Regions from separate parts of the Streptomyces sp. NBC_00016 genome, predicted to be linked through region 1. Evidence: riboswitches for the same ligand, from Rfam matches in the RefSeq annotation. Region 1 holds a riboswitch; the other holds the start of a gene.
What was found. Region 1 has a riboswitch for glycine ahead of gcvT (glycine cleavage system aminomethyltransferase GcvT). Riboswitches for the same ligand answer to the same signal wherever they lie in the genome.

Region 1 (7,741 bases):
CGCGCAGCAGGCGGTCGGGGGACAGCTCGACGGTCGCACTGTGCCCCAGTGCCCCGCGGCCGTTCCAGTCCGGCTCCAGCCATTGGGCCGGAGCGTGGTGCGCCGGCGGGCGAGCGTAGGGCGCGGTCCCGCCGGCGACCCGGGTCGGCGGCGCGCCCCTGTCATAGGGAGCCGCAAGGGGTACTGCGCCGAAGCGGTTCCCCGCAGGCGCCGGGGAGTGATTCTCCGCCGGCCCGCCCTGCGTCACGGTCTCGTGGGCCGCCCGCGGGCTGGTCAACGGCTCCGTCGGCACGGAGGCCTGGAGCCCGTCGGCGACGTGCGGGTCCGGAGGCGTGGGAACGAGCCCGTCGGAGAGCTCCCTGCCCCTGCCGGGTGCAGGATCGGCGGCGTACATGTCGCGATCGTTGGTCATGTTGTGTCCTTTCGACGAGATGGTGGGCCCCTCGGGCACGGAGTCGACGGCGTGGCGGCGGGCAGGCTTCACGCCCGGTACCACGCCCGCGGGCTCGAGCGCCGGACGCCCGCCCTGCCCGGCAGCGGCGGCACGTACCGCGTGACCGGACCGAGACAGGACGACGACGCCCGGGCGGTCCGCCACGGGTTTCACAGGGCGGAGCGGCCGCGGTGGCGCGGCGAGAGCGCTCGGCTGGGCGGCGCGGACCAAGCTGCCGTTTTCGCTGAATGAAAGCCCCATCGATATGAGCTGATCAGGGGTCAGTGCCCGCTTGTCGCCTCGCAGGACAGGTGTCGGCGGTTGCCAGGTCCGGGCGCCGCCGCCGCCCAGCCCGACCGCCGTCGCGTGCGTGGCGCGGTACCACTGGTCGACTTCCAGGGCGTGCTGGACCTCGGGCGGCACCTCGAGGCGGCTGCGCACGCGATACTGCCCGACCTTCAAGTTCTCCGTCCGCTGTAGCTGAACCTTCAACGGACCTACGAACGAGTACTCCTGTTCCTCGGCATGCGCGCGCACCTTCTCGACCAGCTCTTCGCCGAGCATGACCAGGCATGCGCCGTAGGCCTCGTGGTCGCCCGGACTGAGTTCGACGACGAAACCGTTGGGTGCGATGGTGCAGCCCTGGATCCAGATCCTGGCGTTGACGTCGCACTCGCGCCGGAGTGCGCCGGCGAACTCCAGGGGTTGCACAGCGGATCTGAAGATCTTGGCGAAGGTGTCGTTGACTAGAGCCTCGAAGCGCTGTTCCAGCTTGTTCAGCGTTCCCACTTCAGCCTCCGGGTGCCAATCCGCTGCAAGACAGTCAGATCGGCCGATGATGTCACTGATAGTGCTTATGTAGACACGGAGAGTGCTGATCTTGCGGCATGTCGCTGCATTTCACCGGATCGGTCGTAAAGCCCCGCCCATCGGGCGGCGTGGTCCCTCGATTCGGCGCCACTCTCGGAACGCGGGGGCTCCCGGCGCCGCGCGGGCGGCGCGCTGTCGTCAGGCTCGGGTGGCAGAACGGGTACGCGTCCGCGAGATCGATGACGACGGGCGACAGCGCCTGTCGCGGATCGTCCGCAGAGGCGCCGGGTGAGTGGTGACCTGGCGGCGGGCCCGGACGGTGCTCTTGTCCGCGCAGGGCAAGCCGGTGGCGAGGATTGCCGGAGTCAAGAAGATCGCCGAGACACCTGTTCGCCGCCTTGGGCCTGAGCAAGGGCGGGCTCTACGGCCACGCCATGGCAGCCGCAGCTCGCGTCCGGGACGGCCGGATCGTCACCGCCGTGAACGCGTACCACTTCATGGCAGGCCCCTGCGTCCAGCTGGTCCCGGGGATGTTCCACCTCGTGATCAGGGAGGGCCTGCTTCCCTAGCACTCGATGATGTTCACCGCCAGCCCACCCCGGGCCGTCTCCTTGTACTTGACGCTCATGTCCGCGCCCGTTTCCTTCATCGTCTTGATGACCTTGTCCAGGGACACCTTGTGCGAACCGTCGCCGCGCATCGCCATCCTGGCCGCGGTGACCGCCTTCACCGAGGCCATGCCGTTGCGCTCGATGCACGGGATCTGGACCAGGCCGCCCACGGGGTCGCAGGTCAGGCCGAGGTTGTGTTCCATGCCGATCTCGGCCGCGTTCTCGACCTGCTCGGGGGAGCCGCCGAGGACCTCGGCCAGCGCGCCCGCCGCCATCGAGCAGGCCGAGCCGACCTCGCCCTGGCAGCCGACCTCGGCGCCGGAGATGGAGGCGTTCTCCTTGAAGAGCATGCCGATCGCGCCGGCCGCGAGCAGGAAGCGGACCACCCCGTCCTCATCGGCGCCCGGCACGAAGTTCACGTAGTAGTGCAGGACCGCCGGGATGATGCCGGCCGCGCCGTTGGTGGGGGCCGTCACCACCCTGCCGCCGGCCGCGTTCTCCTCGTTCACCGCCATCGCGTACAGCGTGATCCACTCCATGGAGAGCGCCAACGGGTCGCCCTCCGCCCGCAGTTGACGCGCCGTCATGGCAGCCCGACGGCGGACCCGCAAGCCGCCCGGCAGGATGCCCTCGCGGGACATGCCCCGGGACACGCAGGCCTGCATCACCCGCCAGATCTCCAGCAGCCCGTCCCGGATCTCGTCCTCGGTGCGCCAGGCGCGCTCGTTCTCCAGCATCAGCGAGGAGATCGACAGGCCGGTCTCCTTCGCCAGCCGCAGCAGCTCGTCGCCCGTGCGGAAGGGGTACTTCAGGACCGTGTCGTCGAGCTTGATGCGGTCCGCGCCGACCGCGTCCTCGTCCACGACGAAGCCGCCGCCGACCGAGTAGTACGTCTTCGCCAGCAGCTCGGCGCCCTGGGCGTCGTGGGCCCATATCGTCATGCCGTTGGCGTGGTACGGGAGGGCCTTGCGGCGGTGCAGGACCAGGTCCTCGTCGAAGGAGAACGGGATCTCGTGCGAGCCCAGCAGCCGCAGCCGGCCGGAACCCCTGATCTGCTCCACCCGGTCGTCCGCGCCCTCCACGTCCACCGTGCGCGGCGAGGAGCCCTCCAGGCCGAGCAGCACCGCCTTCGGCGTGCCGTGGCCGTGGCCGGTCGCACCGAGCGAGCCGTACAGCTCGCAGCGCACCGACGCGACGGAATCCAGTAGGCCCTCGCCCCGCAGCCGCCGGGCGAACATGCGGGCCGCGCGCATCGGGCCGACCGTGTGGGAGCTGGACGGGCCGATGCCGATCGAGAACAGGTCGAAGACCGAGATGGCCACGGGGGAACTCCTCAATGCAGGGTGGTGCGGGGTGCCGCCCACACCTCTCAGTGTGCGCGGCACCCGGGAAAAGGAACTACTTGCTCAGACCGGGATACAGCGGGTGCTTGTCGGCGAGGGCCGTGACCCGGGCCTTGAGCGCCGCCGCTTCGGCCGCCGCGAAGGGGGACGGCGCCTTCAGCGTCTCGGCGATCACGTCCGCGACCTCGGCGAAGTCCTCGGCGGTGAAGCCGCGGGTCGCGAGGGCGGGCGTGCCGATCCGCAGTCCGGAGGTGACCATCGGGGGGCGCGGGTCGTTCGGGACCGCGTTGCGGTTGACCGTGATGCCGACCTCGTGGAGCCGGTCCTCGGCCTGCTGACCGTCCAGCTCGGACTCGCGCAGGTCGACCAGGATCAGGTGCACGTCGGTGCCGCCGGACAGGACGTTCACGCCGGCCGCGCGGGCGTCCGGCGCGGTCAGGCGCTCGGCGAGGATCTTCGCGCCCTCGACCGTGCGGGCCTGACGCTCCTTGAAGTCCTCGCTCGCCGCGACCTTGAAGGAGACCGCCTTGGCCGCGATCACGTGCTCCAGGGGACCGCCCTGGAAGCCCGGGAAGACGGACGAGTTCAGCTTCTTCGCGAACTCCTTCTTCGCGAGGATGATGCCGCCGCGGGGGCCGCCCAGCGTCTTGTGGGTGGTGGACGTGACGACGTCGGCGTACTCCACCGGGTTCGGGTGGAGACCGGCCGCGACCAGACCCGCGAAGTGCGCCATGTCGACCCACAGGAAGGCCTCGACCTCGTCCGCGATCCGGCGGAACTCCGCGAAGTCCAGCTGCCGCGGGTACGCCGACCAGCCCGCGATGATCACCTTCGGGCGGTGCTCCTTGGCGAGCCGCTCGACCTCGGCCATGTCGACCAGGCCGGCGTCGTCGACGTGGTAGGCGACCACGTCGAACTGCTTGCCGGAGAAGTTCAGCCGCATGCCGTGGGTCAGGTGACCGCCGTGCGCCAGGTCCAGGCCGAGGATCGTGTCGCCGGGCTGGGCCATCGCGAACAGGGCGGCCTGGTTGGCGGAGGCGCCCGAGTGGGGCTGGACGTTGGCGTACTCGGCGCCGAACAGCTCCTTGATCCGGTCGATCGCGATCTGCTCGGCCACGTCGACGTGCTCGCAGCCGCCGTAGTAGCGGCGGCCCGGGTAGCCCTCGGCGTACTTGTTGGTCAGGACCGAGCCCTGCGCCTCCATCACCGCGAGCGGAGCGAAGTTCTCCGAGGCGATCATCTCGAGCGTGGACTGCTGGCGGTTCAGCTCGGCGTCGACCGCGGCGGCGATCTCCGGGTCGAGCTCGTGCAGGGGCGTGTTCAGGACGGACATGCGTCTACGACTCCTCAGCCGGCGGTGAAGGCGGTGTATTCGTCGGCGGAGAGCAGGTCGTCCTGCTCGCCCGCCGTGCGTACCTTGAACAGCCATCCGCCCTCGAAGGGGGCGGAGTTCACCAGCGCCGGGTCGTCGACGACGTCCTGGTTGACCTCGACGATCTCACCGGAGACCGGCGCGTACAGCTCGCTGACCGACTTGGTCGACTCCAGCTCGCCGCAGGTCTCGCCCGCGGTCACCGTGTCACCGACCTCCGGGAGCTGTACGAAGACCACGTCGCCGAGCGCGTTGGCCGCGTGCTCCGTGATGCCGACCGTCGAGACGCCGTCCTCGGCGACCGACAGCCACTCGTGCTCCTTGCTGTAGCGCAGCTGCTGGGGGTTGCTCATGGCTTGAATTCTCCTGTACGCGGGAGGGTGCTGGTGAATGGGGGAGTGCTGGAAACGCACGTGAGCAGCGGAAATGTGCGCGGGGTCACGTACGGGCGGGCGTCAACGCGCCCAGTGTCTACTTCTGGCGCTTGTAGAACGGCAGCGCCACGACCTCGTACGGCTCGTGGCTGCCTCGGATGTCCACGCCGACGCCCGTGGTCCCCGGCGCCGCGTGCGCGGCGTCGACGTACGCCATCGCGAGCGGCTTGCCGAGGGTGGGGGAGGGGGCGCCGGACGTGACCTCGCCGATCACCTCGCCGCCGGCGACGACGGCGAACCCGGCGCGCGGGACCCTACGGCCCTCGGCGACCAGGCCGACGAGGACGCGCGGGGGCTGCGAGGCGGCGCGCTCGGCGGCCGCCTCCAGGGCCGTACGCCCGACGAAGTCGCCGTCCTTGTCGAACTTCACCACCCGGCCGAGCCCCGCGTCGAACGGGGTGAGGGAGGTGCTCAGCTCGTGCCCGTACAGCGGCATGCCCGCCTCCAGGCGCAGCGTGTCCCGGCAGGACAGACCGCAGGGCACCAGTCCGACGCCCTCGCCGGCCTTGGTCAGCGCCTGCCACAGCTCCACGGCGTCATCCGGCCGGACGAACAGTTCGAAGCCGTCCTCGCCGGTGTAGCCGGTGCGTGCGATCAGGGCGGGGACGCCGGCGACGGTTCCGGGCAGACCGGCGTAGTACTTCAGGCCGTCCAGGTCGGCGTCGGTGACGGCGGCGAGGATGCCGGGGGACTCGGGGCCCTGCACGGCGATCAGCGCGTAGGCGTCGCGATCGTCGCGGACCTCCGCGTCGAAGCCCTCGGCGCGCTCGGTCAGCGCGTCCAGCACGACCTGCGCGTTGGAGGCGTTGGCCACCACCATGAACTCGGTGTCGGCCAGCCGGTAGACGATCAGGTCGTCCAGGATGCCGCCGTCCGGCCGGCAGATCATCGTGTAGCGGGCGCGGCCGTTCCTGACCGCCCCGATGTTGCCCACCAGGGCGAAGTCGAGAAGGGCGGCGGCCTGCGGGCCGGTGACGGTGATCTCACCCATGTGCGACAGGTCGAAGAGCCCGGCCCTGGTGCGGACGGCGTGGTGCTCGTCGCGCTCGGAGCCGTAGCGCAGGGGCATGTCCCAGCCGGCGAAGTCGGTCATCGTCGCGCCGAGCGCGCGATGCACCGCGTCGAGGGCGGTGTGGCGCTGTTCGGCGGTCTGGGCGGATGCGGGGTCGGTACTGCTCATCGGGCGTTCGTCTCCCAAGGCATGACGGCACGGCGAGGTCGTTCCTCCCCATCTGTCATCGGAACCTGAGAGGTTCGCCATGACGCCCCGCACGGGATCGGTCATGACTTGCACCTTGGGTGGAGCCACTGGAGACAGCGGCCCGCTTTTCAGATGTGCCTCGCCCGCGCGGTAACGGGGCCTGAGAGATTCAAGGGAGGGACTTGCTCCTTCGGCGCCCCAGCGAAGCTGCTGCTGAGGACTCTCCCGCGCGGATTCAAACGGCCGGTATGCAGTTGGCGCGGCCATCATTGCACGGCTCGCCCCGATCACGGCAGGCCGCATCTGTAACCGGCTTGTGTCGGTACGCGCACGAAATCGCCGGGCGTGGCGCATTACCTTCTCTTTACGCTCGGTGGGGATGAGGACACCATCTGACCCCAGGGGAGGACGATCACGGTGAACAGGACGACCAGGGCGAGGTCCACGGCATTCGCGACCGGCTCGGGGATCGCGCTGCCCGCGCAGCCCGTCGCCCCGGCCCGGGAGGCGTGCGGCCCGCAGTCGGCGCCCGTCGTCCGTGACCTGCGCGAACGGGCCGGCCGCAGCCCGCACGGCCTGCTCTTCGGTCCCCGTGACCTGGTCGTGGTCACGGGTCTGCCCGGCAGCGGCAAGTCCACCCTCATGCGGCGGACCGTGCAGGGCATCCGCGTCGACTCCCAGGACACCCGGGACCGCTGGGACGCCCGCGCCCCCCGCTTCCTGCCCTACGGCCTCTACCGCCCCCTCGTCCGGCTCGCCCACTACGCAGGGCTGCGCCGGGCGCTGCGCAGCGGCGAGGGCGTCGTCGTGCACGACTGCGGCACCCAGGCCTGGGTCCGTGACTGGCTGGCCCGCGAGGCCCGCCGCCGCGGCGGCACCCTCCACCTGCTGCTGCTGGACGTCGGCGCGGACACGGCTCTGGAGGGGCAGCGCGAGCGCGGCCGGGGCGTCTCCCGGTACGCGTTCCTGCGCCACCGCCACGCCGCCGCCCGGCTGGCGCGCTCGGTGGAGAAGGGGCGGCTGCCCCAGGGCTGCGGCTCGGCGGTGCTGCTCGACCGCGCGGCGGCCGACACGCTGCGCCGCATCGGATTCACGGGCTGAGGGCTCGGGTGCGGCCCCCGGTACCCGCTAGCCTTTCAGCCACAGCGAAGTGAGCGGTTCTCAGCAGGCGGTAGGCAGATGGATTTCCCCCCGGCGAACTTTCCGACGGACTTCTCCGCGGACTTTCCGGCGCAGGCACACCCCCATCCGCACGGCGGATGGCCCGGCAACGAGCTGGAGGAGGTGCTCTCCGTCTCCCTCGGCGTGCCGGGAGCCGGCGGCCGGATCGTCGAGGTGCTCGGACGCAGCTTCGTCTGGGTGCCGCTGCCCGGCGGCGGCGGCCCGCACAGCGGCCCCCTCGACCTGCCCACGATGGAGATCGAGGGCCAGGTGTACGTGCCGGTCTTCAGCTCCGAGGAGCAGTTCCGGCAGGTCGTCGGATCGCATATGTCGTTCACGATCGCGCCGGCGGTGGAGTTCGCCCGGGGGCTGCCCC
Region 2 (7,741 bases), 4.8 Mb from region 1:
GCAGACTCTTGAGAAGGAGCAGGCCACCGTGACTGTCGAGCGGTCGGACAAGATCGTCGTGGACGCCTTGCGAGCGGCGAAGCAGCCTGACTACGCTCGGTCGTCGGGCCAGTGAACCGGGGGTGCATGGCGGCCGTCCGGCAGGGGCATGAGGTTGCGGGGGGTCGACGCACCGATCGGGTGGTGCGTGGTGGAAACTGTCTGGTGGGCACGGACGTTGTGAAGGTGTCCGGGTCGACCGGTGTATTCAGTCAGGGTTCGTCCTGCCCCACGGGCGGGTCTGTTTCGGTCAAGGGGAATCGCCCGTGAAGTTGTTTGCGAAGTTGTTCGGCAAGAGCGCGCGAGAGGGTAGCGACAACGCGACCGCTCGCCATCGCGCACAGCCTGACGCAGAGGGTCAGCGGCCGCTTTTCAGGGACCAGGTGGCTGGTCAGGGCGGCGACGTTTCCGGCGGCCAGGGCGCGGCGTCTGTTGACCCTGCGCAGTCCGGCGGCATAGGTTTCGGCCAACCGTCAACCTCAAGTACGGGTGGAGGGTTTTCCCCTATGTCGGCCCTGGTGTGTACGAGGTGCGGTAACCGCAACGCGGAGAACAGCCGCTTCTGCTCCAACTGCGGCGCGCCGCTGCGCCCCGGGCTGACGCCCGAGCGTGCGTCGGAGACGACCTCCACCATCTCCATCTCCGGTCTCGAGGCCTACGACGCCGAGGTCACCGGTCAGACGCAGTTGCCCGCGCTCTCGCCCGAGGCGCAGGCCGCGGTCGACGCGCTGCCGCTGGGTTCCGCCCTGCTGGTCGTGCGGCGCGGCCCGAACTCGGGCAGCCGTTTCCTTCTGGACGGCGACCTGACGACGGCCGGGCGTCACCCGCAGAGCGACATCTTCCTGGACGACGTGACGGTCTCGCGTCGCCACGTGGAGTTCCGGCGCAACCCGGACGGCACGTTCAAGGTCGCGGACGTCGGCAGTCTGAACGGCACGTACGTCAACCGGGAGCGGATCGACGAGGTCCCTCTGTCGAACGGTGACGAGGTGCAGATCGGCAAGTACCGGCTGGTCTTCTACGCGAGCCAGCGGGGCTACTGACCGGCCCCCGGGCACCGTCCGGGGGGACTCCCCAGGGAAGGTCCATGCTTCAAACACCGAGGGGCGGTGCCGGACACGGCACCGCCGCCGCGGACGGTGGTCCGATGAGCATCGGCACCGTGCTGAACGCGCTGCGCGACGAGTTTCCCGAAGTCACCATCTCCAAGATCCGTTTTCTGGAGTCGGAAGGGCTGATCGAGCCGCAACGGACCCCTTCGGGGTACCGGAAGTTCAGTGTGCAGGACGTCGAGCGCCTCGGCCACGTCCTGAGGATGCAGCGGGACCACTATCTGCCGCTCAAGGTCATCCGTGAGCACCTGGACGCCGTGGAGCGCGGTGAGGCCGCGCCGCTGCCGACCGTGGGCCGGCAGCGGGACGGCGAGGTCGTTCTGGAGGCGTCGGAGGGGCCGACCGTCGCCAGGATCGGCCGGTCCGAGCTGCTGGCGACCGCGGGGATCGGTGAGCGGGAGCTCGAGGAGTGGGAGTCGTACGGTCTCGTCGCGCCGTTGGAGGACGGGGTCTACGACGCCGAGGCGGCCACGGTGGCAGCGCTCGTCGCCGAGCTGGGCAGATTCGGGATCGAGCCCCGGCATCTGCGGGTGATGAAGGCCGCGGCCGACCGTGAGGCCGGGCTCGTGGACCAGGTGGTGGCCCCGCTCAAGCGCCACCGCAATCCGCAGACCAGGGCCCACGCGCAGGCCCGTACGAAGGAAATCGCGGGGCTCACGGTGCGGCTGCACGCGGCGTTGGTGCAGACGGCACTCGGGGTGCGACTGCCCTGAGCGGGCGGTTTCGCCCTGGGCGGATCGGTCACCCGTTCCCGGCCCGACTACCCAAACGTCCCGGGCACGGCCTAGGGTTGCTGTGTGAACGAGCTCGATGTCGTAGGTGTCCGGGTCGAGATGCCCTCCAACCAACCGATCGTGCTGCTGCGTGAAGTGGGAGGCGACCGTTACCTTCCCATCTGGATCGGACCGGGCGAGGCGACGGCGATCGCCTTCGCCCAGCAGGGCATGGCTCCCGCGCGACCGCTGACCCACGACCTGTTCAAGGACGTGCTGGAGGCCGTCGGCCAGGAGCTCACCGAGGTGCGCATCACGGACCTGCGGGAGGGCGTCTTCTACGCGGAGCTGGTCTTCGCCAGCGGGGTCGAGGTGAGCGCGCGTCCGTCGGACGCCATAGCGCTGGCGTTGCGCACGGGGACACCGATCTACGGCAGTGACACCGTCCTCGACGACGCGGGGATCGCCATCCCTGACGAGCAGGAGGACGAGGTGGAGAAGTTCCGCGAGTTCCTCGACCAGATCTCGCCCGAGGACTTCGGCACCAGCAACCAGTAGCCGGCACATGCGCGGAACGCGGGCGTCCTGCACGGGGACGCCCGCCCTGTTTTCGGCAAATGCCAACGGCGAGTGAGAGCGTCCTACGGCTACTTCTCGGCGCATTCGGCTAGCCTTTCCCCGCGACGGGGTGCGGGAAACCACTCTCAGGGTGATTATCACTCGGCGTGCCGAGTGTGGCGATCGTTGACGCACCCCTGGTGACTGCCTACCGTCGACAAGGCAGGTCAAGGACGGAGGTCGGCGTGAGAAGCAGCGGCGACGGTACGGCTGGGGGTGCCCCCGGACTCGGTGTCGGGGGGAGCGGTCCGTACCCTTCCCCGGGCTCTCCAGCACGCTCGAGCAGGGGGTACCCCCAGCAGAGCAGCGCGGCCGACCACGCTCCGCAGCGACCGGCGGCCGTGCCGAGCAGCGGAGGGGCGACGTCCATGGCGTCCGAGCAGATCGGCTATCGCGGTCCGACGGCCTGCGCGGCCGCCGGCATCACCTATCGGCAACTGGACTACTGGGCCCGCACCGGGCTGGTGGAGCCGAGCGTGCGGCCCGCACACGGGTCCGGCACGCAGCGTCTGTACAGCTTCCGGGACGTCGTCGTCCTGAAGATCGTCAAGCGGTTCCTCGACACTGGGGTGTCGCTGCAGAACATCCGCACCGCCGTGCAGCACCTGCGGGAGCGCGGGTTCAGCGACCTGGAGCGCATGACGCTGATGAGCGACGGCGCCACGGTCTACGAGTGCACCTCGCCGGACGAGGTCCACGCGCTGCTCCAGGGCGGTCAGGGCATCTTCGGGATCGCTGTGGGCGTGGTGTGGCGGGACGTCGAGAGCGCGCTGTCGCAGTTGCACGGGGAGCGTGTCGACACCGGGGAGACGCTCGTCGGGCACAATCCGGCGGACGAACTGGCCCGTCGGCGCAACCGGGCGGTCTGACACCCGACACCCCTCCTGGGGCGCTGGGGGCGGCTGTACGACGTCATTGTCAGTGGCGTGGTGCAGCATCGGACATGTGAGAAACGCGCCCACGATCCTGCATCTCGACATGGATGCCTTCTTCGCCCAGGCGGAGCAGGCGTCCAAGCCGAGCCTGCGCGGGAAAGCCGTGGTCGTGGGGGGTCTGGGGCCCCGTGGAGTGGTCGCGACCGCCTCCTACGAGGCGCGGGTCTTCGGAGTGCACTCGGCGATGCCCATGGCCCAGGCGCGCCGACGGGCTCCGAACGCCGCGTATCTGGTCCCGCGCTTCGCGTTCTACCGGTCGATCAGCGAGCAGGTCATGGGGCTGCTGCGGGCGCTGTCGCCGCTGGTGGAGCCGCTGAGTCTGGACGAGGCCTTCGTCGACCTGGATGCCGGGGGAGCGGCCTGGGACAGCGAGTCGGCGCGGCTGGCGGGGATCAGGCTGCGCGCGGACATACGGGCCGTCACCGGGCTCACGGGTTCGGTGGGCCTGGCTTCCTGCAAGATGCTGGCGAAGATCGCCTCGGAGCAGGCGAAGCCCGACGGGCTGGTGCTCATCGAGCCGGGGACCGAGCGGGCCCTGCTCGGGCCGCTGTCGGTGCGGACCCTGCCGGGGGTCGGCCCGGCGACGGGGGACCATCTGCGCCGGGCCGGGATCACCACGATCGACGAGATCGCCGAGGCGGGTGAGGACGAGCTGGTGCGGCTGCTGGGCAAGGCGCACGGGCACGCGCTGTACGCCATGGCGCTGGCCCGCGACGACCGGCCCGTGGTGGCGGAGCGGGAGACCAAGTCGGTGTCGGTCGAGGACACGTACGACGTGGACATCCACGACCGGGTCCGGGTGGAGCTGGAGGTGCAGCGGCTCGCGGACCGGTGTGTGCGCAGGCTGCGGGGGGCCGGTCTGTCGGGGCGGACCATCGTGCTGAAGGTGCGGCGGTACGACTTCTCCACGCTCACCCGGTCCGAGACCCTGCGCGGGCCCACCGATGATCCGGCGGTGGTCCGGGAGGCGGCGGCCCGGTTGCTGGACTCGGTGGACACGACGGGCGGGGTGCGGCTGCTCGGGGTGGGCGTCAGCGGGCTGGCGGACTTCACGCAGGAGGATCTGTTCGCGCAGGCCGCCGAGGACCGGGCGGACGGGTCCGAGGAGGAACTCGCGGACGAGCCCGTCGGCGAGGTGCCGGTACCGGTCGAGCGCCAGTGGCGCCCAGGACACGACGTGCGGCATGCCGAGCTCGGACACGGTTGGGTGCAGGGCAGCGGGCTGGGCCGGGTCACCGTGCGGTTCGAGACGCCCGAGTCGGAGCCGGGACGGGTGCGTACCTTCAGGACCGACGATCCGGGGCTGGAGCCGGCGGATCCGTTGCCGTTGGTGCGACGAAGACCTGAGGACGACGGTGGCGGAACGGCGGCGGGAGCGCCGCGTCCGGAGGCGAAGCCGTCGGGGGTGGAGTCCGGGAACTCCGCGTGAGGCGGATCAGTTACACAGAGTGAAGCGGTTCGAAGTGTGGGGTGCGTCGGAGCGGTGGCGGTGTCCCGAGAGGCGACACCGGTGACGGATGGGGAGCTGCATGAAGCTGCACGGAGGCCAGTTCGCGGACCCGGCGGGGGCGTCGCCGGAGCGCGAAGCGGAGATGGGCCGGGTGGTGGACCGGGTCACCCGGTGGGCGGGGAACCGGAGCGACGTGGTGGGGCTGCTGCTCGTCGGGTCCTTTGCGCGCGGGGCCGCGCGTCCCGACTCGGATGTGGACCTCGTGGTGTTGTCGACGGCGCCTGCCCGATACGCGGAGGACGACGGGTGGGCACGTGAGCCGGCCCTGGGGGAGGTGGTCCGGGTCCAGGAACGGGGGTCCGTCACCGAATGGCGGTATATGACCGCCTCCGGTCTGCAGGGCGCGGTGGTGATCGGTTCCGCCCACTGGGCGCGGACCGATCCGGTCGATGCCGGCACCCGAAGAGCCGTCACGGACGGCGCCCGGCCGCTGTACGACCCTGCCGGGATTCTCGGGGCGCTGCTACAGGCCTGCGGCTGAGGGGCCGAGAGGGTTCAGCTGTCGTCCGTACCCGCCAGTCGGCCGAAGTCGCGGTCGGGGAGCGGGGGAGCGGCGCCCACGTCGAGGCCGTAGTGGTGGTAGAGCTGGAGCTCCTGTTCGGGGGAGAGGTGGCGACCCACGCCGAAGTCGGGAGCGTCCTTGATCAGGGCCCGTTCGAAGGGGATGCGCAGGGTGCCCTCGACCAGTTGGCTGGGCTCCAGGGGGACGAAGGCGTCGCGGGAGAACAGACCGGTGCGTATGGCCGCCCACTCCGGAACTCCGGTGGCGTCGTCGAGATAGACCTCGTCGACCGTGCCGATCTTGGTGCCGTTGCGGTCGAACGCCTTGCGGCCGATCAGGTTGCGCGGATCGATGTCGGTCTGCACGGGCCCTCCACTTGGTCGCAACTCATCCGTAAGCACTACAAAAGAGCACATTGGGATGAGCGGCCACTCGAGCGAGTCTCGTTGACCCCGCTGGTAGTCTGACAACGGCTGCTGACACCGCGCGGGAGAGTCCTCCGGACATCACCGGAGGCGCCGAAGGAGCAAATCCTCCCCGGAATCTCTCAGGCTCACGTACCGCACGGACGAGGTCACTCTGGAAAGCAGGGCGGTTGCCGACGGCGTCGACGGCTTCCGCTCTCACCGACGGTGAAAGCCGGGTGCCCTCGGGCGGCCCGGTGAAGCTCTCAGGTTGAGATGACAGAGGGGGAGGCCGTCCGGGTACCCACCGTGGTGACCCTCGAAGGTCGTGTCAGACCAGGAGGCCTCCGTAATGACCGCCCACCGCATTCCGCTCACAGAGCTCGAGCAGGGAATCCCCTTCGAACAGCGCCACATCGGGCCCGACCTCGAAGCGCGGGCCAAGATGCTCGCACAGGTCGGCTACGGCTCGCTCGACGAGCTCACCGCCGCAGCGGTCCCGGATGTGATCAAGAACGCCGACGCGCTGGACCTGCCGGGCGCGCGCACCGAGGCCGAGGTGCTGGCCGAGCTGCGCTCGCTGGCCGACCGCAACCAGGTCCTCGACTCGATGATCGGCCTCGGCTACTACGGGACGTTCACGCCGCCCGTCATCCTGCGCAACGTCATGGAGAACCCGGCCTGGTACACGGCCTACACGCCGTACCAGCCGGAGATCTCCCAGGGCCGGCTCGAGGCGCTGCTGAACTTCCAGACCGTCGTCGCCGACCTCACCGGGCTGCCGACCTCCGGTGCGTCGCTGCTCGACGAGGGCACGGCGGCCGCCGAGGCGATGGCGCTGTCCCGGCGCATGGGGAAGAACAAGAAGGGCCTCTTCCTCATCGACGCGGACGCGCTGCCGCAGACCATCGCCGTGATCGAGACCCGCGCCGAGCCGACAGGCGTGGAGATCGTCGTCGCCGACCTGAGCGACGGGATCCCGGCGGAGATCGCCGCGCGGGAGATCAACGGCGTGCTCGTCCAGTACCCCGGCGCCTCCGGTGCCGTACGTGACCTCAAGGCGCTCGTCGACCAGGCGCACGGGCTCGGCGCGCTCGTCACCGTCGCCGCGGATCTGCTCGCGCTGACGCTGCTGAAGTCGCCGGGCGAGTTGGGGGCGGACATCGCCGTCGGAACGACGCAGCGGTTCGGCGTGCCGATGGGCTTCGGCGGGCCGCACGCCGGTTACATGGCCGTCCGCGAGCAGTTCGCGCGCAGCCTGCCCGGGCGGCTGGTGGGCGTGTCGGTGGACGCCGACGGGCACAAGGCCTACCGGCTCGCGCTCCAGACGCGTGAGCAGCACATCCGGCGCGAGAAGGCCACCAGCAACATCTGCACGGCGCAGGTGCTGCTGGCGGTGATGGCGGGGATGTACGCCGTCTATCACGGTCCCGACGGGCTGCGGGCGATCGCCCGGCGCACGCACCGGTACGCCTCCATCCTCGCCGCCGGGCTCGAGGCCGGTGGTGTCGAGGTCGTGCACGGGTCGTACTTCGACACGCTGACCGTACGGGTGCCGGCGAAGGCCGCCGAGGTCGTCGCCGCCGCGCGGGAGCGCGGGGTCAACCTGCACCTCGTCGACGCCGACCAGGTGTCGATCGCCTGCGACGAGACGACCGCGCGGGCGCAGGTGTCCGCCGTCTGGGCCGCCTTCGGGGTGGACGGCGACATCGAGGCGCTCGACGCGGCCACCGCCGACTCCCTGCCCGCCGGGCTGCTGCGGTCCGACGCGGTGCTGACGCATCCCGTCTTCCACCAGCACCGTTCCGAGACCGCGATGCTGCGCTACCTGCGCAGGCTCGCGGACCGGGACTACGCGCTGGACCGGGGCATGATCCCGCTGGGCTCCTGCACCATGAAGCTCAACGC

Region 2: it holds a riboswitch for glycine, as region 1 does, so the genes downstream of both, gcvP (aminomethyl-transferring glycine dehydrogenase) here and gcvT (glycine cleavage system aminomethyltransferase GcvT) in region 1, are expected to answer to the same signal.

What each region holds. Positions count from the first base shown of each region.
Region 1 covers NZ_CP108304.1:3,294,954-3,302,694, reverse strand. The annotation lists gene OG933_RS14435 (FhaA domain-containing protein) at 1-1,222, opposite strand, end outside; partial or broken gene OG933_RS14430 (IS630 family transposase) at 1,452-1,611, shown strand; partial or broken gene OG933_RS14425 (cytidine deaminase) at 1,672-1,767, shown strand; gene OG933_RS14420 (L-serine ammonia-lyase) at 1,809-3,176, opposite strand; gene glyA (serine hydroxymethyltransferase) at 3,253-4,530, opposite strand; gene gcvH (glycine cleavage system protein GcvH) at 4,545-4,922, opposite strand; gene gcvT (glycine cleavage system aminomethyltransferase GcvT) at 5,041-6,183, opposite strand; glycine riboswitch at 6,343-6,442, opposite strand; gene OG933_RS14400 (AAA family ATPase) at 6,616-7,305, shown strand; gene OG933_RS14395 (enhanced serine sensitivity protein SseB) at 7,384-7,741, shown strand, end outside.
Region 2 covers NZ_CP108304.1:8,130,230-8,137,970, forward strand. The annotation lists gene OG933_RS36005 (DUF881 domain-containing protein) at 1-115, shown strand, start outside; gene OG933_RS36010 (FHA domain-containing protein) at 198-1,082, shown strand; gene OG933_RS36015 (MerR family transcriptional regulator) at 1,127-1,864, shown strand; gene OG933_RS36020 (bifunctional nuclease family protein) at 1,949-2,422, shown strand; gene OG933_RS36025 (MerR family transcriptional regulator) at 2,668-3,351, shown strand; gene OG933_RS36030 (DNA polymerase IV) at 3,428-4,846, shown strand; gene OG933_RS36035 (nucleotidyltransferase domain-containing protein) at 4,947-5,408, shown strand; gene OG933_RS36040 (PRC-barrel domain-containing protein) at 5,423-5,794, opposite strand; glycine riboswitch at 5,907-6,002, shown strand; gene gcvP (aminomethyl-transferring glycine dehydrogenase) at 6,186-7,741, shown strand, end outside.